4 regions of the Vibrio rhizosphaerae genome follow, and region 3 is predicted to be linked to each of the others. Evidence: predicted binding sites of a transcription regulator. Region 3 holds the regulator's gene; each other region holds the start of a gene.
The links. Region 3 encodes PurR, which represses purine synthesis genes. Its sites were predicted from a motif close to TNANGNAAACGTTTNCNTNA; they were not measured.
Positions count from the first base shown of each region.

Region 1 (5,824 bases), 500 kb from region 3:
AGTCTTTATATTGTTATTATGCAAGTGGGTGCTTTTGAGCTGTGGAATATATGAGCGGAGTGATACGGCTGTGAACATGACTGCGAACGGGAGCGCATCAGCACCAGAGATGTTGGATATTGGTATGAACCGGATGTGAATATGAAATAAAAAAGCGGCTCAGAAGAGCCGCCTATTCAGTATTGAGGATAAACAGTGGTAATTAACGTGCCGAATGGCCTTTATAGCCATAAATCCCCAGTTGTTCGCCATCAAGGTAGGCTTTGCCATCACGCATCTCGACGCGCTCTTCAACAAACCATTGAGCGACTAACGGGTAGATCCGGTGTTCTTGCTCCTGGATCTTACGGGTCAGCGATTCAATGGTATCGTCGTCATCAATCGGGACTCGTGCCTGTAGAATGACCGGGCCACCATCCAGCTGTTCTGTAACGAAGTGAACACTGGTGCCATGCTCTTCATCCCCGGCGAGAATTGCTCTCTGATAGGTATTCAGACCGGGATATTTCGGCAGTAGTGAAGGATGAATATTAATCATTTTTCCCATGTAATGACGAACAAACTCGGCGCTCAGAATACGCATATAACCAGCCAGAATAATCAGGTCTGGTGCGTATTCGTCAATTTGTTCCATCAATGAACGGTCAAATGCATCCCGCGTGTCAAAGGCTTTGGGATCGACAAAGATTGCCGCTGCATTTGCTTTTTTAGCTCTTTCCAGTGCGTAAGCATCTGCTTTGTTTGAAAAAACAGCAGTGACCCTGCCATTAGGCATTTTAGAGTCACAAGCATCAATGATGGCTTGTAAGTTGGTCCCGTTTCCCGAAACTAAAACGACAATACTTTTCATGAACTATTTAATCTCTACTTGCGCTTCGTTAGCCTGTGCTGGTGCAATATGACCGATGATCCAAGCATTTTCTCCCTCAGCTTGAAGCAGTTTGACCGCAGCTTGAGCTTGCGCTTCAGGCAATGCGATAATCAAACCGACGCCACAGTTGAAAGTCCGGTACATTTCGTAAGTATCGACGTTGCCTTTTTCCTGTAGCCATTTGAAAATTGCTGGCCATTCCCAACTGTTGCCATCAATAACAGCCTTGGTACCTTGTGGTAAAACGCGAGGGATATTTTCCCAGAATCCACCACCGGTAATATGTGAGATTGCATGAATATCGTGTTCAGCGATGAGTTTAAGTGCTGACTTGATGTAAATTTTAGTCGGTTCAAGCAAATGCTCACCGACGGCTTTTCCTGCCAGCAATTCTGACTTATCTGCATTCGAGACTTCCAGAATTTTACGGATCAGCGAATACCCATTTGAGTGAGGGCCACTTGAACCAACCGCAATTAAGCTATTACCGGATTCAACTTTAGAACCGTCGATAATCGCTTCTTTTTCGACGACGCCGACACAGAATCCCGCGACATCATAATCTTCGCCTTCGTACATGCCGGGCATTTCAGCGGTCTCACCACCGATCAGTGCACAGCCGGCCTGAAGACAGCCTTCGGCAATACCAGAAACGACGTCTGCTGCGGTATCAACATCTAGTTTCCCGGTTGCATAATAGTCAAGGAAAAATAGGGGCTCAGCACCTTGTACAATCAAATCATTGACACACATGGCGACTAAATCAATCCCAATCGTGTCATGCTTTTTCATATCCAGTGCCAGACGTAATTTAGTGCCGACACCGTCTGTCCCTGATACAAGCACGGGGTGCTTATATTTGGTTGGTAATTCACACAGGGCACCAAAACCACCGAGACCGCCCATAACTTCTGGACGACGTGTTTTCTTTACTGCACCTTTAATTCGCTCTACAAGTGCGTTACCTGCATCAATATCAACGCCTGCATCTTTATAGCTCAGAGATGTGTTTTTGCCACTCACGGGGTCATCCTCGTTCTTTGGTTGGATATGAAAACGGCGCTATTCTACAGGGGAAAAAAGTAAAAGGAAAACGTTTGCGCTGATTTTTTTCTTTGATGGAAGTGTCGGAAAATTCTTGGCGATCATGGCTTCTCAATGCGCTAAATCATAATATTCCCTGAGGTTAAGGATAAAATTAACGATAGAAAGTATGTATAATCGGAAAGTTTATTTGATTGAATGTCGGAGATGCAGATGAAAGTTGTTGAAGTGAAGCACCCGCTTGTCAAACACAAATTGGGTTTGATGAGAGAGATAGATATTAGCACCAAGCGTTTTCGCGAACTAGCCACTGAAGTTGGCAGTCTACTCACTTATGAAGCAACCGCAGACTTTGAAACCGAGAGAGTGACGATTGAAGGGTGGAATGGCCCGGTTGAAGTGGATCAACTCAAAGGTAAAAAAGTGACGGTTGTTCCTATCCTTCGTGCGGGACTGGGGATGATGGATGGCGTACTTGAACATATACCGAGTGCCCGGATTAGTGTCGTGGGTATCTATCGGGATGAAGAAACACTTGAGCCCGTTCCTTATTTTAATAAAATTGCGTCCAACATTGAGGAGCGAATTGCTTTGGTCGTTGATCCGATGCTGGCAACCGGTGGATCGATGATTGCAACGATTGATCTGTTAAAAGCGCAAGGATGTACCCAATTTAAAGTCTTGGTGTTGGTTGCTGCCCCTGAAGGGATTACAGCTTTAGAAAAAGCACACCCGGATGTTGAATTATACACGGCTGCAATTGATGATCATCTGAATCAACAAGGTTACATCGTGCCCGGGCTGGGAGATGCCGGAGACAAAATATTCGGTACTAAGTAATTTTTGTGTATCAGATAAAAAAACAGTCAGTCTCGCGAGGTCTGACTGTTTTTTTATTTTCGGGTTAGTGAGGCCGTTTTTTCTGGTGTCGTTCGCGGTTTTCCAGTTTTTGTACCTGACTTTTACGCAGGAGCACATAAAGAGCGCCACTGCCACCGTGGAATCGTTGTGCACTGTGAACACACTGGACTTCTTCGATCTGGGGGAGCCAGTATGAGACATAGCTTTTCATCAGTGCCGGCGGATTTGAATGTTCACCTTTGCCATGAATAATAAGCACGGTTCGGATATCCATTCGCATACACTGACGCAAAAATTTCACAATCTCATCGCGTGCCTGTTCCAGTGTTTTACGATGCAAATCTAAACGAGCTTGGATCGGATACTTGCCCAGTCTGAGTTTTCGGTAAACACCGTCCTGAACGCCACTCCGTTTAAACTCAATCAGGTCATGCGGTTTGATTTGTGGGGCATGTTCCAGAGACAAGTAATCAGAATCATGCTGTTCTAGCTTCATCGCTGCTTCTTGCCGGGCAAGATGAGCATCGGTAATCTGTAAATCTTTTTTGAGTTCGGCCGTATCGTGTTTCAGAGGTTTGACATCTTCCATCATTTGCTGAAATAACTCGAAATCTTCCTGAGACATGCGTATTCCTCCGAATTGTTGTCAATCACGTACCTTGAGGTCATTGGGTATATATACCGAAGTGACTTTCAGATGCAAGACTCTCGCAACATTCGTTTACCCATTTATTTACCTATCTGTTTATCTATATTTTTGTCAAATATACACAATATTGACATGGGGGATATGTATCGGCTGAATCATGACGGTCAGAGATAGATGATAGGAAAGATTGAGCGAACAGATAGAAATAAAAAACCGGAGTGGAAAAGGGTCCGCTCCGGTGCATAGCTTATAACTGTTTTTACAGGAGCTAAGCGATCTAGTGAGGAGATTTGTCATTCATGACTTTGTTGATAAGAAACTGCACCCTGTGACCAAACGTTGATGTTTAGTTTCAAGCGAGGTTTCTTCAAAGTTGCGAAGACGTACTAAACATAAATTGAGTCAATGGATAAAGAGATGATCTGGATCAAGTGTATTGATGAAGTTGCTTATTTGTTGAAATTCATGTGTCCATTGTCACATTTATAATCAGAGATGGATGTCTTTTGAGCACTTGATTATTTTTTTTGAAAAATTAGCGAAAATGAGTTGCGTCTATAACAAGAATCCGTATTATAGCCCTCCGTTGCGGCGCTGCTCACAGTCGTCCGACAACATCTCGGTGAATAGCGCAGTTTGGTAGCGCATCTGGTTTGGGACCAGAGGGTCGGGGGTTCGAATCCCTCTTCACCGACCATATTTAAGAAGCCTCAGCATATGCTGAGGCTTTTTTCGTTCAGTGACATTGACTGGTCTGACTCGTCTCTGGCTGAATAACATTCTGTCGGGTCACGGTGAATCCTTGCTGAGTCAGCAATTGAATTAAGTTTTCCTGACCGATTAAGTGTAAGGCACCCACGACGATGAGGTACTTCGAGGGATGTTCAGAAAAAATGGGCGGGGACATCAGTTGCTTTAACCAGCGATGATTTCTTTGAATTTCAAGCTGTTCCGACATTTCCTGAGACATGTCATGATTGTCTATCAGCTGTTTCAACTGTTCTGGATCGCCCTGATGCCAGCTTGTGACCAAACACTCGGTCTCATGCGGATTTTTTCCCCAGTCTTTCAGTGTTTCCGTGAGTAGCTCTTTACCATTCTGCTTCATACCTGCTAACAGATCGATTTGAGACTGAAGTGATTCGAAGCCAATGATCGGAATGGATGCTGATGCTGCTTGTTGAATCATGTATTGATCAACCCCGAGATCGGCGCGAAACCCGAGTCGATTCATTGCCTGCATTTGTAAACCGATAGCCGTTTGCCACGGAGGCAATGTTTTCAGACGCTGAGCATTGAGATTTAACTGTTCAGCGATGCTGTCTAATTTTTCAAGCTCCGAAGCGGAAAGCACTTGCTGTGATGTCCACTTGGCCGGCGGATATTGTAATTGATTGGCCTGACGGATATCGGCTTCGACGATTAATCCGTCACTGTCACGAAGAAAGTCCATCACCGGTTGAGGTAAAGGGTACATATCCGGGTGCCCGACATGAATCGATCCCAATAACATCAGTTGCATCTGATTTTTACTGGCCAGCCAGTACAATGGCTCAGCATGGGTATAGAAGCTGAGAAGGATCGCACCGACTGAAAGCAGGCGGGTAAGTTGCATAAGTTGATTTCCTATCTTCTGGCATTCATTTGAACGCTAGCATAGATGGTGTCGTGACCAATAAGCAACTGTTCATGGCTCAAAATCATTTCGCTTTTTGTGCTGAATCATGGGGTTGATGCTGACTCTGGAACAGCCGTAACCGGTTGGCGTTCGTGACCACCGTAATCGATGATAAAGCCATGGCGGCACCGGCAATCACCGGGCTAAGCAGAAAGCCAAATTCTGGGTACAATACCCCGGCTGCAACCGGAATGCCGAGGGTATTGTAAATAAAAGCACCGAGCAGGTTTTGCCTGATATTTTTTACCGTTGCTTTTGACAATGAAATGGCATTGAGAATGGACAGCGGTGAACTGTTGAGGAATGTCATCTGAGCACTTTCGATGGCCACATCACTACCGCTCCCCATAGCGATACCGAGATTCGCTTGTGCTAACGCAGGGGCATCATTTATACCGTCACCGACCATTGCGACTTTATGCCCGCTCTGCTGATATTCGGTGATGTGTGCTGCTTTTTGATCCGGGAGAACTTGTGCCACGACCTCCTGAATACCTAACTGATTCGCAATACTTTGGGCAACTGTTTGATGGTCTCCGGTTAACATCACGGTTGTGATCCCCAGCGCATTGAGCGCCTGAATGGCTTCTGCGGCATCGTTTTTAATCGGATCGGTCACGGCAATCACACCTTGAATTTCTTGATCAATTGCAATCAGGATGGGTGTCCATGCTTGAGTCAGAACGTCATCAAGTGAGGTTTGGATTTGATGGAATGAGAA
Region 1 is NZ_AP024903.1:2,550,299-2,556,122, reverse strand. It holds gene purN (phosphoribosylglycinamide formyltransferase) at 203-850, opposite strand; gene purM (phosphoribosylformylglycinamidine cyclo-ligase) at 854-1,894, opposite strand; gene upp (uracil phosphoribosyltransferase) at 2,129-2,755, shown strand; gene smrA (DNA endonuclease SmrA) at 2,820-3,401, opposite strand; tRNA gene OCV37_RS11100 (tRNA-Pro) at 4,046-4,122, shown strand; gene OCV37_RS11095 (TraB/GumN family protein) at 4,162-5,040, opposite strand; gene OCV37_RS11090 (heavy metal translocating P-type ATPase) at 5,126-5,824, opposite strand, start outside.
Region 1: a site for PurR is predicted at 1,957-1,976, ahead of purM (phosphoribosylformylglycinamidine cyclo-ligase). Genes of this name have one in related genera too.

Region 2 (5,824 bases), 950 kb from region 3:
AATCCGGAACAACACCTGCGATTTGGTAATGGATGCTATGGCTTCATGATAATGAAGTCAATCATTTTCGACGTCTAGACGTCTAAAGTTATTATTGTGGCGATTAGGCTGGAAAAAGCAATCAAAAATCTGTAACAGGAGACGAAGGGATTTGGGTGTATCTCCAAGTGTGAGTTTGAGTATAATAGCCGACATTAATCAGTCGGATGGGGTAAAGCTTTGGCTAAACCAGCAGTGTTTCTGGATCGCGATGGTGTGATCAATATGGATAGTGGCTATGTTCATGATGAACATGATTTTCACTTCATTGATGGGGTATTTGAGGCAACAAAACGCCTGAAGGATATGGGATATCTTTTAGTAGTGGTGACCAATCAGGCCGGAATTGCCCGGGGATTGTTTACCGAAGAGCGCTTTTTGAGCCTGACGCAGTGGATGGACTGGAACTTTATTGACCGTGGGATCGAGTTGGATGGGATTTATTATTGTCCGCATCATCCTGAGCATGGCGACGAGAAATATAAGCAGAACTGCGATTGTCGAAAACCGCGTCCCGGCATGTTTATCTCTGCCCGTGATTTTCTCAACATTGATATGGCGAAGTCAGTGATGGTGGGGGATAAACCCTCAGATCTGATTGCAGCTCAGGCGGCTGGCGTCGGGACTTCAATTCTGGTCCGTACCGGAAAACCCGTGACTGAAGCCGGTGAATCACTTGCCGATGTGGTGCTTGATAGCATCAAAGATGTTCCGGCTTATTTGGCTTGATGGTTTTTCTGTACTCAGAAAAGATAGTATTGATGCCATATTGAGATGATGTCATTAAAGCAGGGAGACACTGTATTGGTTCGAGTCTCTTTGCTTGCAATTATTGCAATATGAAGTAGCAACGGGTATCGCTGAAGTCTGATGTGAATTGAGTGGTCTGAGTCACCGGATAGAAAAGCAACGGATAGAAAAAAAGCCAGCAATATGCTGGCTTTTCTATATGGTGGAGGGGGACGGATTCGAACCATCGAAGGCAGTGCCGGCAGATTTACAGTCTGCTCCCTTTGGCCACTCGGGAACCCCTCCAGAGTGTTTTGTTCATGCCTGAATCAAATAATTCAACCATGTTGAATATGGTGGAGGGGGACGGATTCGAACCATCGAAGGCGGAGCCGGCAGATTTACAGTCTGCTCCCTTTGGCCACTCGGGAACCCCTCCAGGGTGTGCACGTTGTGTTGAAGAAATATTCCCGATTCATCTCTTCGGTGCGGGGCGCATCATAGCAAACCTATGCAGCCTGTAAAGCCTTTTCTAATAATTTATGACTGAATGATGTCTTTTTGGACAAATGTGCTATTTCTTGTTCAATATCAAGTTATAGAAGATAAAAAACACTGAACTTGACCCTTTATGATGAACCGTAAGTGACACAATATCGTGATGGTTTATGGTTCATCGCAAGGACGACATTGAGGACAGCTGCGCTGAGTATGGAAACAGCAATTGTCTCTGGTGGGAGATAAAAGAAAGATGCACAGACAATCGATGCATCAATACATAATTGTGTCTTACCGACAGAAATGCCTAATTTATCCTGAACAAACAGGCAGAATACGTTGAAGCCGCCTAAACTTGACCGGTGGCGAAAGAGAATCAACATACCCAATCCCATCAGGAGGCCGCCGCTGATGGCAGCGTAAACAGGATTGGTGTCGGTGAGTTGTACCAGCGGTGAAAATAGTCCGGTAAACAGGGAAACCAGTAGTCCGGAAATGAAACTGTTCAACGCGAACCGTTGGCCGAATCGTTTCCAGGCAAGCCAATAAAAAGGGGTGTTGCACAGTAGATACAGCACACCAAAAGAGTATGGCGTTAAGTGGTTCAATAATAGTGCTAATCCGGCTGTGCCACCGGTAATGGCATTTGCTGCTTGTAGAAACATAATTCCCTGAGCAACTAAAAAGCTCCCGGTAATCATGGCAATAATGTCTTCCTGAAATGTGTGCTTTTCCATCGATAGTCAAAAGGATTGGGACAATTTGCGGAGAATACTAAAGAAAAGGTGACGTTTTCGGTAGCTAGATAGGCTAAATTCAGGTAAACCTATGTCTTTGATACTTTACATGATGTAAACAGCAAAGTTGACACACATGATGGTTATTGTGGTGTGACTTTTCGGTATCATGAAAAAACTGCATGATAATTTGTCTATTTGGGCTTTATGACCTAAATCAATTTAGGTAGAATACGCGCTAAATTAGATGGCGAAAACGTTTGCGTTAAGTCAAAATGTCATTTTATTAAACATTTCAGTCAATCTGAGTCAGGAGATACAGATGCTTAAGCGTGATATGAATATCGCTGATTATGATGCGGATCTTTTCGCAGCCATTCAAGAAGAAACTCTTCGTCAGGAAGAACACATTGAACTGATTGCTTCAGAAAACTACACCAGCCCACGCGTGATGGAAGCTCAGGGCTCTCAGCTGACCAATAAGTATGCGGAAGGCTATCCGGGCAAGCGCTATTATGGTGGTTGTGAGTACGTCGATAAAGTTGAAACATTAGCGATTGAGCGCGCATGCGAACTGTTTAATTGTGAATATGCAAACGTCCAGCCTCACTCAGGTTCTCAGGCAAACAGTGCTGTTTATATGGCATTGTTGAATCCCGGTGATACTGTTTTAGGGATGAGTCTGGCTCACGGTGGTCACTTGACACATGGTTCTCCGGTGAATTTCTCCGGGAAACACTACAATGTGATTCCTTATGGCATTGATGAAACGGGTCAGATTAACTACGACGAAATGGAATCGTTGGCGGTTGAACATAAGCCGAAAATGATTATTGGCGGATTTTCTGCATATTCACAAGTTGTTGACTGGGCTCGGATGCGTGAAATCGCAGATAAAGTCGGCGCTTACCTGTTTGTCGATATGGCGCATGTGGCGGGTCTGATCGCTGCGGGCGTGTATCCGACACCAGTCCCACATGCTCACGTTGTGACCACGACAACCCATAAAACACTGGCTGGTCCGCGTGGTGGTTTGATTCTGTCAAACGCCGGTGAAGAGATGTACAAAAAACTGAACTCTGCTGTATTCCCTGGCGGTCAGGGTGGTCCTCTGATGCATGTGATTGCGGCAAAAGCAGTTGCGTTTAAAGAAGCGATGGAACCTGAGTTTAAAGCCTATCAGGCGCGTGTCGTGCAAAATGCCAAAGCGATGGTTGCTCAGTTCCAGGCGCGTGGCTATAAAATCGTGTCGAACAGTACTGAAAACCATTTGTTCCTGGTTGATTTGATCGACAAAGATATCACAGGGAAAGAAGCGGATGCGGCTCTCGGCGCAGCGAATATTACCGTTAATAAGAACTCAGTACCGAATGATCCTCGGAGTCCGTTTGTGACTTCAGGTATTCGTGTCGGCACACCGGCAATCACTCGACGTGGTTTTACCGCTGATGACGCGAAAGAGTTGGCAAACTGGATGTGTGATGTGTTGGACAACATCAATGATCCAAGTGTGATTGATGCGACGAAAGCAAAAGTTCTCGAAATTTGTAAGCGCCTCCCAGTTTACGCATAAGTGACCGAATCATTTTGGTGATAAAAATAAACCCGCTTTCCGCGGGTTTATTATTTTGAAATAAAGCATATTCACAACGAAACAAGAGATTCAAAAGTGTCTGTGAAAGGGCAATCAGCGATTGAGAATATTATCTCAATACGGGGATTAATCTTTAGAGATGCTCAGTGTTGTACCTGATTTACATTTGAATAAGTAGTAGTTTTCACTTTCAGTAAATTTGCCTAACCCTTCGCCGTCACAATAATCAATGTTGATCCCACGCATCACTTCGAGCGTGCTTTCTGATTTGAGGGCAAATTTAGAGCCGTCGGCACAAACGATGCGGACTCGTCCTGCATTATCCAGCGAGTAGACTTTCACGTCGGTATTACAAAGCTCAAAAGACGCTTCACGGTAGTTGTCTTCTTTGGTATTTGAAGCACAACCTGCGAGTGTGACCGCGAGTCCGATAATGCCCCAGATCGTGGCTGTTTTCATCATATATATCCTTACATCGACAGTGAATTCGAGTTGCTCTCTAGACTATAGAACAACCATCATAGATTCAATATTACAGCTCAAATTATGGCAATTGTTTCACATTTGCGGAAGGCTTGTGCCGTGTTTATCCTCAAATGGTCATGTTGGTGATAGGCCGTTGAGCGGCTAATCAGCCGGTGGGGGCACCGGCTGATTGGCATTATTTGACTTCAATGCCTTTAGCTTGCAAATCAGCATGATAGGAGGAACGAACAAACGGACCACATGCGGCATGAGTAAAGCCGAGTGCCAGCGCAATCTCTTTCAGTTCATCAAACTCTTCCGGTGGGACATAGCGTTCTACGGGTAAGTGATGGCGGCTCGGTGCCAGATATTGACCTAAGGTCAGCATCGTGACGCCGTGGGCACGCAGATCTTTGAGCACTTCGACAATCTCTTCTTTTGTTTCACCCAGCCCCATCATCAGACCAGATTTGGTTGGGATGTCCGGGTGTTGCTGTTTGAATTTTTGTAATAATTCCAGAGACCACTTGTAGTTTGCTCCGGGTCTCACTTTCCGGTACAAGCGCGGCGCAGTTTCCAGATTGTGATTGAATACATCTGGCGGATTATCTTTCAGGATATCCAGTGCGGTATCCATCCGGCCTCTGAAGTCGGGAACCAGTGTTTCAATGCGAATCTCAGGATTGAGTGCCCGAATTTCTCGGTTACAATCCACAAAATGTTGCGCACCACCATCGCGTAAGTCATCACGATCAACCGAGGTGATAACCACATATCTGAGCTTCATATCCCGGATAGTCTGTGCGAGTTTTTGCGGCTCTTGCGCATCAGGTGTTAAAGGACGCCCATGTGCGACATCGCAGAAAGGACAGCGACGCGTACAAATTGCTCCCAGAATCATAAAAGTGGCAGTGCCATGATTAAAGCACTCTGCCAGATTGGGGCAGGAAGCCTCTTCACAGACCGAATGCAGATTATTCTTACGCATGGCGGATTTAATATCCTGAATGCGTTGACTATCTGCCGGTAGTTTAATCTTCATCCACGCAGGTTTACGCAATTGCTCTTTCTGTTCGGTCGGCATATTTTTGACCGGAATCAGTGCCATTTTGTCAGCGTCACGGTATTTGACGCCTTTTTCCATTTGAATCGGTTTGCTCATGATATTGCTTCTGTTTTGAATTCTATATGCTCGTAACCCAGTGCTGATACAAGCGTTTTAATGAGTTGTGTTTCGACGGTTTGTATGTCGGACGGACCACCGAGCTCACTGACCTGAACCATTTCCATACCTTGATAGCCACAAGGATTGATCCTTAAAAATGGTGATAAATCCATATTAATATTCAAAGCCAGCCCATGAAAAGAACAGCCTCTGCGAATCCGTAGCCCCAGAGAACAGATCTTTTTATTTCCGACATACACACCGGGGGCATCGGCTCTGGCCTGTGACTGAATATCAAATGCATTCAGTGTCTCGATGACAATATTTTCGATGTGTGTGACAAGCGCTCTGACGCCAAGCTTCTTGCGCTTTAAATCGAGCAAAAAATAAACGACCAGTTGTCCGGGACCATGATAGGTGACTTGTCCGCCGCGATCACTCTGGACGACGGGGATGTCTCCCGGATTGAGAATGTGCTCTGCTTTTCCGGCTTGACCCTGAGTAAAAACAGGATGATGTTCAACCAGCCAGACTTCATCACAGGTTTCGTCTGTTCGCTGGTTGGTAAAATCGTGCATCGCTTGCCAGATAGGCTGA
Region 2 is NZ_AP024903.1:1,100,635-1,106,458, forward strand. It holds gene gmhB (D-glycero-beta-D-manno-heptose 1,7-bisphosphate 7-phosphatase) at 220-768, shown strand; tRNA gene OCV37_RS04730 (tRNA-Tyr) at 990-1,074, opposite strand; tRNA gene OCV37_RS04735 (tRNA-Tyr) at 1,123-1,207, opposite strand; gene OCV37_RS04740 (YitT family protein) at 1,398-2,003, opposite strand; gene glyA (serine hydroxymethyltransferase) at 2,326-3,576, shown strand; gene OCV37_RS04750 (hypothetical protein) at 3,724-4,056, opposite strand; gene lipA (lipoyl synthase) at 4,259-5,224, opposite strand; gene lipB (lipoyl(octanoyl) transferase LipB) at 5,221-5,824, opposite strand, start outside.
Region 2: a site for PurR is predicted at 2,252-2,271, ahead of glyA (serine hydroxymethyltransferase). Genes of this name have one in related genera too.

Region 3 (5,824 bases):
ACTATCCAATGCCGGGAACAACGGATTGGAAAGTGCTTTGACCAGTTTCTCTGGCATATATTCATTCATATCTGTCGATGACATTTGCTTGTACCTTTGCACCAAATTCATTGATTGCCTGCCAGTCTGGCTGAATCGCCTGATAATCAGACGCTGAATAGCCCAACCGGACCGCCTGATCGACCACGATTCTGGCTAAATCAAAATGGTGCGTTTTTGGATGTTCTGTGAGGTAATTCTTTAAAATGATACCGAGATCAATCGGTGTACCCTGATCTTTATGCACGGTCAGCATCTCACCGATCTGCGCCGCCAAGACATCGTTAACCTGTTGAAACTCTTCATATTCAACATCTTCAGGGACCTGCCCTGTGACCTCGTCATCCCGCAGTACCAGAGCTTCATCCCGCATATCCATAAAGCGCTCAGCATCGGCATATGTGAGGAACCAAGGCGCCGCGAAGTAATCGTTCATCGATTGACGCAAACGCTGGCTAAAAGCACGGTTCTGGTCCATATCAATCGCAGTTCGAATAAACTTATGAACATGACGATCATAGCCGATCCATAAGTCAATCGCCTGCTGGCCCCAACTGATAATTCGGTCTAGTTTAATCTGCAACTGAAACAAAGTTTCTTCGATAAAATCCAGTTCAGATTCACCATAAACGCATTCCTGAATATCGAGAATCTGCGTTTGCATTTCATCCCCCGCAGCCTGCAGGGTGTCTTGTAACTCTTTAAGGGTTGATGACGTTTCTGATAAAAGAGATTCACAATTCTGAATCGCATCTCGCCAGTCTTTGTTCAACAACTGAGCAATCTGTTCTTTGACTTCTTGCTGCTGTTCATCCATGACTCGCTGGTTGAGATCGATTTGATCAAAAATCTCACCCACAGAATACTTCAAAACACCATATACATTTTTCTGCCAGTGAGACGCTGTGCCACCTTTCTCAGCCGCTTCTTTCGCCTTTGCCATTTCATCGGCAACAATTGATAGCTGAATCGATAGCTTTAATTTAGAAAATTCGCGATGGCGCAGATAATAATCCGTAATACCAATCGCTAATGGGGATAATCGATAGATGCTCGCCCCGTCGGTCACTTCACTGGTAAAACGCCGGAGTAACCGCTGGTGAACTAAATCATTGATCGCATTATTAGCCCGAAAAGCGGACGCTTCTCCGGTCTCATCGAATAATCGAGTGACGATTGCAAATGCATCATGTAATTCCCCTTCCCCGAGTTCATCATCAAATCGATCCCGACTCAATACAGCAATCGCAATCAAAAATGCGAGTCGCTCCGTATCCAGGTTGAGAGACAAGTCATGATGCCTGACCCATCCAACCAATTCATCAATTGGTTGTACTTCGGCTTGTTGCGCCAATTCGTCTATCATTGTTTCCATCATTTTTACTTTTTTCTGGCCCATACATGAATATAGCGGCCCAGAGATAAATAAGGCTCTTGACGGCATAACTGCCTTTCAAGTGCCAGTACATCTTCTTCGCTGTACTCACCCATGTTCTGGCGATTACCAATGTAATCGCTGAACGAGCGAATTCCGCTTTTGCCCTCAATACTGAATCCACAAGCTTCTATCCATTGATAGACCGCTTCTGGATTCAGTCCTTTTTGCGGCTGCAACTTAAACCGTTTGCGATACGGCATGCCATCCAACACATGAGGAATGTTGCCGCAAATCACATTTTTCAGCACCAATCCGTGATGATTGTAAAACATGATGGACGCAACGCCACCGACCCTGACCTGAGCCAATAATTTTTCCAGCGCATCTTTCGGATCAGCCAGCCACTCCATCACCGCATGAAACATCAAAAAGTCAACCGGAGCGGTGATGTGCTGTTGCATATCCTGTACTGCCGCATGGACAAAGCGATACTGCGTAAGCAGACCATTTTTTTCAATATCGGTGTACGCCAACTGCAACATTTCAGAAGAAAGATCACATAATGTCACCTGATGTCCCTGTCTCGCGAGCCGCTGCGATAGCTGTGCCAGACCACCACCGGCATCCAGCACCGAAAGTGGGAATGCTTCCGGAGAAAATGATGTTAAAATAGTTTGAATATCTTCCCACACAATGGTCTGACGAATCATACCTTTGTCAGAGCCGTATATATTTTTTGCAAATTTGTGGGCAATATCGTCGAAATTGCGATCTTCAGTCACAGTAGCTTGAGTTATCATAACGAATCGTGCTGCTATTCTGTCATAGGAATGGCAGGAATAAAGAGGATTATTCGTTTTTAATCTCAATTGCTGTTTTTTCGGACTATTTCTTATATGTTTGAGCTTAAAAAAATCATATCTGCATTAATGATGCCCCTTCCCGCCTTGCTCATCATCGGTTTTATCGGACTGATGATGATTATGTTTTCAACAAAAAGGAAAACCGGTTGCCTGATTGTTCTGTTCTCTTACACATTACTGTTTTTAGCGTCATTCCAGCCTGTTTCTGACCGCCTTCTTGCCCCGCTGGAACGCAAATATTCAGCCTTTTTACCTGTAGAGGGTAGCATTGACTACATCATGGTTCTTGGCAGCGGTCATGTTGTCGATGATCAACTCCCGCCGACCTCTCAACTCAGTCGTTCCGCTCTCATGCGACTGACGGAAGGTATCCGGATTATGCGGATGTATCCGGGATCTCGTTTGATTCTTTCCGGATATGCCGGCGGTACCCGGTTTAGTCATGCCAGAATGCTGGCAAGAGTTGCTCTGTCACTCGGTGTAGCAAAATCCGATATCGTGTTACTGGAAAGTGCCAAAGATACCTGGGAAGAAGCTCAGCTAGCCGCAAGTTTTGTCGGACCGCGAAAACTAGTGCTCGTCACCTCTGCCAGTCATATGGATCGTGCATTACATGAGTTCCAGTCTGCTGGCCTCAACCCGATCCCTGCCCCAACCAATTATCTGTCTTATAAAAATATAGCGCAGCCTTGGATAAAATATGCGCCGAAAGCCATTTATCTCGAACAGACAGAAAGATATTGGTATGAAACATTGGGGAAATTCTGGCACTACTTGAAAAACTGGGTCGCGAATCAGGAAGCAACCGTTGCCGAACCGGCGAAACAGAAGCTTTAGCATGCATGATTTCATCATACAGTCTCAATTCATGGCAAAGACCAGCGGACGAGCAGAAGAGTGCCTCATTTTGATTGCTATTCCTGAACCGGCAGTCTAAAATTCGCGGTTAAGCATATTTTAGACCGACAAAAACCGCTAAATTTAGCGGTTTTTGTCCTTATTGGCGAATAACCTCAAGATGCTTTCGCGACGGGTTATCCAATGACGAAGTATAGATAAAATCTTCATCACTATTCTTTCAATTGTAATTTGCTCCGGACTGCTGGATCTTCAGCATAAGCGACAGGACAATACCTATGGCTACGATAAAAGACGTTGCCCGCTTGGCGGGAGTTTCAACAACAACTGTTTCACACGTAATTAACAAAACTCGGTTTGTGGCAGAAACGACTCAGGAAAAAGTCATGGAAGCCGTGAAAACACTCAACTATGCACCCAGTGCTGTCGCCCGGAGTTTGAAATGTAACTCAACGCGAACCATCGGGATGTTAGTGACTCAATCAACCAATCCCTTCTTCTCTGAAGTCATTGATGGTGTTGAAAGCTATTGTTACCGACAAGGCTACACGCTGATTTTGTGTAATACCGGTGGCCTGTATGAGAAGCAACGTGATTATATTCGGATGCTGGCTGAGAAACGAGTCGATGGGATGTTAGTGATGTGTTCCGATCTGACCGCCGAACTTTTAGATATGCTGGAAGCTTATAATGATATTCCCAAAGTCATTATGGACTGGGGGCCGGAGAGCTCTCAAGCGGATAAAATTATCGATAATTCAGAAGAAGGCGGCTACCTTGCAACCAAGTATCTGCTTGATAAAGGTCATCGCAAAATTGCCTGTTTGAGTGGACAGTTGTCAAAAGCGGCTTGCCTGGAGCGGATTCAAGGGTTCCGTAGAGCAATGGCTGAAGTGGGAGTGACACCCAATGAAGACTGGATTCTGGAAGGCAACTTTGAGTGTGATACTGCCGTTTTAGCCGCTGATAAAATCATTGCAATGGATGAACAACCGACAGCTGTTTTTTGCTTTAATGACACAATGGCTTTAGGGCTGATGAGTCGCTTACAGCAGAGAGGTATAAAGGTCCCGGATGATATATCGGTCATTGGTTATGATAACATTGAGATCTCAGAATATTTTTCTCCACCGCTGACAACCATTCACCAGCCGAAACGCCGGGTCGGAAAAAACGCTTTCGAAATCCTATTGGAACGGATCAAAAGTAAGGAACATGAACGCAGAACGTTTGAAATGCATCCTGAAATTGTAGAACGCAACACCGTTAAGGATTTAAACAAAAATTAACACCTAATTGACATTTCGTTGGAGGGAGGTCATTCCTCCAACCACTTTCTTTCTATTGATAACATTTATTAATTGGACTAGAATCACACATTGTGGAGTAGGCATTTCGATGGTTACTCCATAATTCCGTACTGGAAAAGTGTCACGCACAGGGCAAACCATCTGAAAAGATGGGACGCAAAGCCTCCGGCCTAAACCATGAAAATGATAGGTAGCGGGGTTACCGATGGCAAAAATGCATTTCACATTCGTCAATCTTTGACGTTTTGTTAACATACTTTCTGCATTCTTTTGCTAAATTCTCGGACCTGATTTTGGTGGCGTATTCATTTAAAAATACACCGAGACGTAAAGCATGGACAAACCAATTCTTAAAGATTCAATGCGGCTTTTTGAACAACTAGGCCGTGTCAAATCACGCTCAATGTTCGGCGGGTTTGGTATTTTCGTAAACGACATTATGTTTGCACTTGTCGTTCAAGACAAACTTCATATACGGGCAGACAATCACTCACTGGAGACGTTTAAAGCAAAAGGGTTTGAACCTTATGTGTATACAAAACGTGGTTTTCCGGTTGTGACCAAGTATTTTGCGCTTCCTGCAGACTACTGGAATGATGTAGATACAATTTTCAACATTGCAAAGCAAGCCTACTTAAATGCGAAAGATGAAAAAACGACGCATGTAGAGGCAAAACCGCAGCGATTGAAAGATCTGCCTAATCTTCGCTTGGCAACCGAACGGATGCTACGCAAAGCTGGAATTAATTCTGTTGAAGAACTTCATCAAAAAGGATCTCTCAGCGCATATAAAGCGATTCTAAGCTCTCATCCTTCAACACAACCGCCACTAGAGCTCTTATGGGCATTAGAGGGTGCAATTGAAGGAAAACACTGGTCTGTAATTTCTCAGGCAAGACGTGATGAGCTGGCTCAGCAAATTTAATTGAACGATCAAACTTTCCACTATCGTATACATGTTTCACCGTATACAACCCCATTTGATCGTCGAGTCAAAACCAACAAAGCACCGTTCGCGGTGCTTTGTTTTTTCTCAATTACTTATGATTATCCACGAATCATAATCAGTATATGCGTTAGTAGCCCATTAATGCGGCCTCATACATCCTGACATACTGCTCGGCAGAATCTTCCCAACGAAAATCTTGCAGCATCGCACGCAACTGCATATCGAGCTTTTTCTCCGGTTGCTGCAAATAAAACAGCAGTGCCCGCTGCATACAGATAAGTAATGCTTCCGGTGTCGGTTCCATAAAACTGAACCCCGTTGCTTTATCGGGAAAATGGTCGTAGTCCAAAACAGTATCTTTGAGGCCACCGACTTCCCGAACAATCGGCAGCGTACCATAAGCCATACTATAAATCTGATTTAACCC
Region 3 is NZ_AP024903.1:2,047,551-2,053,374, forward strand. It holds gene mukE (chromosome partition protein MukE) at 1-84, opposite strand, end outside; gene mukF (chromosome partition protein MukF) at 62-1,405, opposite strand; gene cmoM (tRNA uridine 5-oxyacetic acid(34) methyltransferase CmoM) at 1,420-2,217, opposite strand; gene elyC (envelope biogenesis factor ElyC) at 2,287-3,117, shown strand; gene purR (HTH-type transcriptional repressor PurR) at 3,417-4,427, shown strand; cyclic di-GMP riboswitch class I at 4,570-4,655, shown strand; gene OCV37_RS08755 (TfoX/Sxy family DNA transformation protein) at 4,783-5,373, shown strand; gene glgA (glycogen synthase GlgA) at 5,525-5,824, opposite strand, start outside.

Region 4 (5,824 bases), 1.5 Mb from region 3:
ACGAGAAAGCAAGCTTTCTCTCGTTTCCGCTCGACTTGCATGTGTTAGGCCTGCCGCCAGCGTTCAATCTGAGCCATGATCAAACTCTTCAATTAAAGTTTTTGTGACACGATGTGTCGGCTCAATGAATACTGCTTTTTGTCTCTGCTTTAAGAGCAGAAGCAAAAAGTGACATTACATAAGTAATGTTGAATTGACTGTGCTCTTGTTGAATAACAGTTGCCTGTATTCAACTTGATTTGGTCACTCGATTCATTGATAAAATCTTTTTGGATATTTATCGACGAGTGCCCACACAGATTGATTGGTCTATATTGTTAAAGAGCTTTCTTCACAACGTTCTCCGTTTGAAGAGGCGGTCATTCTAGCGAGATAAATCTTGGTGTCAAACACTTTTTTCAGATTTATTCTCCGGTGAAGACCGGGCTTACACAGCCAGCGGGGATTTCTCTCCGCTATCCCGTGTCAGCGAGGGGCATTATAGGCATCGTCTTCCGATTGGCAAGCCCTTTTTACTAAGTTTTTCCCTGTTTTTAATCAACCGAGCGCTTTTTAAGCAGAAAGTCTATTTTTACTCCAAACCGAAAAGCCATTATCCTTAGTTCTACGTATCTATATCTAACGGAAACGTAACGGAAAGAATTTAATTAGAAGAATAAACACATATTTTGAGGAGAACATGATGAGTTCAATTCGACGTTATAAAGGGATCGCTCCCGAACTCGGGCTGCGTGTCTATGTTGATAGTACGGCTGTGTTGGTCGGAGATATTCGCATCGGTGACGACTCCAGCATTTGGCCTTTCGTTGCTGCCCGAGGCGATGTGAACCATATACATATTGGTAAGAGAACCAACATTCAGGATGGGACTGTTCTTCATGTCACACACAAAAATGCCGCGAACCCAAATGGTTACCCACTGATTATTGGCAATGATGTAACCGTTGGCCATAAAGCGATGCTCCATGGCTGTACGATTCAGGACCGGGTTCTGGTTGGGATGGGCAGCATTATTCTTGATGGTGTCACGATAGAGAGCGAGGTCGTTATCGGTGCCGGGAGTTTGGTTCCCCCCAACAAAACACTGCAAAGCGGCTACATTTACATGGGCAACCCAGCCAAACGAGCTCGCCCGCTAACAGATGAAGAACGCGCCTTCTTACTTAAATCAGCAGAAAACTACGTTCAGAATAAAGATGACTTTCTCCATCAGGTAGAAGATCTCTAATTACTTACCGACGACCAGATCGATTTGTCCGAGCGCATTGTACGCTTCATCGTCAATGAGCTGCTCGGCCAACTCTTCCAAATCGAAACGGTACAGGGAAAAAAAACGGATGGCGTCTTCCTGACTTGTGATCGATTGACCAGAAAGTTCTTCCAGCACGGCAACGGTCACAATGCACTCAATCAAAGCCCCTTGACACTGAGCAGGAAAAACAATGTGCCGGGCATCTTCATTCCAAGATTGCACATCAGGAAAAATGATTGACTGATTCACAGGCTACCTTCCAGATTCCGTCTCAGTTCACTTAATATCTGCCGCGTCCCGGGACGAATGCCACGCCATAGCATAAAACTTTCTGCGGCTTGTCCCACTAACATTCCCAAGCCATCATAAGCATGCGCACAACCATGCGTCACCGCCCATTGATTAAAGACCGTGAGTCCTTTGCCGTACATCATGTCATAAGCCACGCTATTGGCGGCAAAAATCTCACCGGAGATATCCGGCAGTTCTCCGGACAGGCTAGCTGAAGTTGAATTAATCACCACATCAAATGCTTCCTGAATCCCGGACATGGGTTGAGCAGAAATCTGGACGGGTGTTGCAGATACTTGATGTTGATTGTTGTGTTCCCGGAAACAAGTCGCAAGATCTTGTGCTTTACTGAAGGTCCTGTTGGTAATCACAATCGAGTCAGGGGATTGTGCTAATAACGGATGAATCACCCCTTTTGCCGCACCACCCGCACCGATTAACAGAATTTTTGCGCCCTGCAAAGGCACCTGATACTGCAATAAATCCTGAACCAAGCCTGCACCATCAGTATTGTCGCCGAGAATACCTCCGTCATCGAGCTTCTTGAGCGTATTGACCGCACCGGCAATTTTAGCCCGCTCGGTCAGTTGATCAGCAAACGCATAGGCTTCTTCTTTAAAAGGCACAGTGACATTACAGCCTTTTCCTCCCTGAGAAAAAAAAGTATCCACTGCCGTTTCAAACCCATCAACAGGCGCAAGCTCAGCCGTATAAACCATGTCTTGATTGGTCTGGCGAGCAAACAACGTCTGTATAAAAGGAGATTTACTGTGACCGATTGGGTTGCCGAATACCGCATACTGTTCCTGATAAGCCATGTCCCTGCCTTCACTCAAAGAAAATAGAAAAGAATCATTTGACCCTATCACTCCCGATGAAAACTGTCACCAGTCTCTTGGGGTCAAATATTCCGTCAGTCTTGCTTCTGCACTGCCGGGAGCCGGCTGATACCCATACTCCCAACGCACCAACGGTGGCATCGACATCAGAATCGATTCGGTTCGTCCGCCCGATTGCAGTCCAAACAACGTTCCTCGGTCAAACACCAGATTAAATTCTACATATCGTCCACGTCGGTATAACTGGAACTGGCGTTCACGTTCCGAAAACTGGCAGTCCTTTCGTCGCTCAACAATCGGCAGGTAAGCGCGAGTATAGCCTTCACCAACCGCACGGATATAAGCAAAACAGGTCTCGAAATCCCACTGATTCAGGTCATCAAAAAATAGTCCGCCCACACCACGTGTTTCTTCCCGGTGCGGTAAGAAAAAATATCGGTCACACCATGCTTTATGTTGCGGGTATACCTCCGGTCCAAATGGCTGGCAAATCTCTTTTGCCACTTGATGCCAGTGACAGCAATCATCATCAAACGGGTAGAATGGGGTTAAATCAAAACCACCACCAAACCACCAGACAGGAGACTCCCCTTCTTTTTCGGCAATGAAGAAACGTACATTCATATGAGAGGTAGGCACATAAGGATTATTAGGATGCATCACCAAAGAAACGCCCATCGCTTCAAATCGTCGTCCTTTTAACTCAGGTCGGTGTGCTGTCGCTGACGCAGGCATTTCATGACCCGTCACATGAGAAAAGTTAACCCCGCCCTGTTCAAATACATGACCATCGCGCATCACGCGGCTACGTCCACCACCGCCCAAGCGTTCACCCGGTTCACGATGCCACTCATCTTGCTCAAACTGCGCCAAACCATCAGTCGCCTCAAGCTGTTGACAAATAGCGTCCTGTAGTTGCAATAAAAAAGTTTTAACGGCCTGTTTATCAATCCCACTCATCACGATGTTCCTCGTTGCTACCCTTGTCTTAATATTTCGAGCGTGCGCGCATCTCGAATCTCACTGGGTTTATCCCGCCCACCGGTCTGCCCGGCTAAAATTGCATCCAGACAGTGACCAAGTTGTTGTTGCACCGATTCTGTCGTCATACAAGGCGGTTGCCCGGTTAAATTAGCACTGGTTGAGGTAATCGGTTTGCCATAAGCCTCGCACAATTGCCGGACTTGTGGATGATCAGTCACCCGAACCGCGATGGTCTCAAATAATCCCCGAAGCCAGACTGACGCATACTCACTGGCAGGCATCACCCAAGTAACCGGCCCCGGCCAGCTTGCTTGAACATGCGCCAGTTGCTGTGCGGAAAGCTGACTCTCATCAATGTAAGGCTGTAACTGTTGATAGCCGGATGCTATCAGAATCAACCCCTTTTCAACCGGACGGTTTTTGATTTCCAGTAACCGTTGAATGGCATCCGCTCGATCAGGGTCACACCCGACGCCAAAGACGCCTTCCGTCGGGTAGGCAATCACACCACCTTGATGCAACACATCAAGCACCTGCTCAAAATTATTCACAATACTTCTCATTATGCTTGGATGACGATGCCACTAGTGTACAAACGATCATGCCAGAAAACGAAATCAATTTTGCACGAAAACAAATGATCGAGAAACTCTCTCGACGCAAACGTTTTCCTTAAGCATATTTCCCCGTATAATGCGCGCAAAATTGTCGCATATTGATATCATCAACATACTTGAGCATTGCAACGAACCTGAAGGAATCTGAGATGAAAGTCGGAATTATAATGGGCTCGAAGTCCGATTGGCCAACCATGAAGCTTGCCGCCGAAATGTTAGAGCAATTCGGTATTGAATATGAAACAAAAGTAGTTTCAGCACATCGCACACCTCAGTTACTGGCCGACTATGCTAGTCAGGCGAAAGCACGCGGTCTAAAAGTGATCATTGCAGGTGCCGGTGGCGCAGCTCATTTACCAGGCATGGCCGCCGCCTTTACCAGTCTGCCAGTGCTGGGCGTCCCGGTTCAATCTAAAGCACTCAAAGGCATAGATTCACTCCTGTCTATCGTGCAGATGCCGAAAGGTATCGCTGTCGGCACCCTAGCCATTGGTGAAGCAGGGGCAGCCAACGCAGGGATTCTGGCCGCCCAAATTATCGGTGTTCATGATGAACAGGTCATGCAGAAAGTGGAAGCATTCCGCCAGTCGCAAACAGATACCGTTCTTGCCAATCCCGATCCAACGGAGGAATAAGCCGTATGCATGTACTTGTCTTAGGCGCGGGTCAACTTGCACGGATGATGTCACTTGCCGGTGCCCCGCTCAATATTCACATTAGTGCCTTCGATGTGGTCAGCGGTCAGATGATTCATCCGCTGACTCAGGAAGTGCAAGGCCATAGTCTGGAGAATGCCATCCAGCAAGCGGATGTGATTACCGCCGAGTTTGAACACATTCCTCATGATATCCTGCATTTGTGTGAACAAAGTGGCAAATTACTCCCGAGCGCACAAGCAATTAAGACTGGTGGTGATCGTCGTCTGGAAAAAGCATTACTGGATGAAGCCGGCGTCAAAAATGCCAAATATTTCGTCATCAAAACTCGCGATGATTTTGACAGTGCGATCCGCCATGTGGGTATACCAATGGTTCTCAAGAGCGCGTTAGGCGGCTACGATGGAAAAGGTCAATGGCGATTAAAATCGACAACAGATGCCGATAAGATCTGGCCGGAAATGCAGCAATGCATTGAAGCCAGTGACAACCAAGCGATTGTTGCTGAAGAGTTCGTTCCTTTTGATCGTGAAGTATCACTGGTTGGTGCGCGAGGTCGAAACGGCGAGTGGGTGGTTTACCCACTGTCAGAAAATATTCACACCGATGGCGTGCTCAGCCTGTCGACCTCGATAGATGCGCAAGCGTTGCAGCAACAAGCCAAAACCATGTTTGAAGCCGTTGCCAATACCCTCAATTATGTGGGGGTGCTTGCACTGGAATTTTTCGATGTTCAGGGGCAACTACTCGTGAACGAGATTGCGCCTCGGGTCCATAACTCAGGGCACTGGACACAACAGGGAGCTGATACCTGTCAGTTCGAGAATCATCTCCGCGCGGTATGCGGTTTGCCGCTGGGCAGTACGAAGTTGATCCGACCGACCTGTATGGTCAATATTCTCGGCGAAGATACACTCCCGTCAGAAATTCTGGCCACGGAAGGGTGTCATATTCACTGGTATGGTAAAGAAAAGCGGGCCGGTAGAAAGATGGGCCATATTAATGTCAGTGCCGATTACTATGCCGAGCTAGAGCGCATCATCTGTTCGCTTGCTGATATACTTCCGGCAGACGCATTTCCAGCGGTGCATCAATTCACCAGCCAACACCAATAATCAGAGCGGCACTGGCCGCCTTCGGTCAGACAACCGCCTGTCATACAATGATCGGGGAATGGATTTTCAC
Region 4 is NZ_AP024903.1:53,788-59,611, reverse strand. It holds rRNA gene OCV37_RS00270 (16S ribosomal RNA) at 1-95, opposite strand, end outside; gene OCV37_RS00265 (gamma carbonic anhydrase family protein) at 683-1,228, shown strand; gene OCV37_RS00260 (DUF1488 family protein) at 1,229-1,501, opposite strand; gene aroE (shikimate dehydrogenase) at 1,498-2,361, opposite strand; gene hemF (oxygen-dependent coproporphyrinogen oxidase) at 2,428-3,342, opposite strand; gene OCV37_RS00245 (L-threonylcarbamoyladenylate synthase) at 3,360-3,917, opposite strand; gene purE (5-(carboxyamino)imidazole ribonucleotide mutase) at 4,133-4,618, shown strand; gene OCV37_RS00235 (5-(carboxyamino)imidazole ribonucleotide synthase) at 4,624-5,754, shown strand.
Region 4: a site for PurR is predicted at 4,022-4,041, ahead of purE (5-(carboxyamino)imidazole ribonucleotide mutase). Genes of this name have one in related genera too.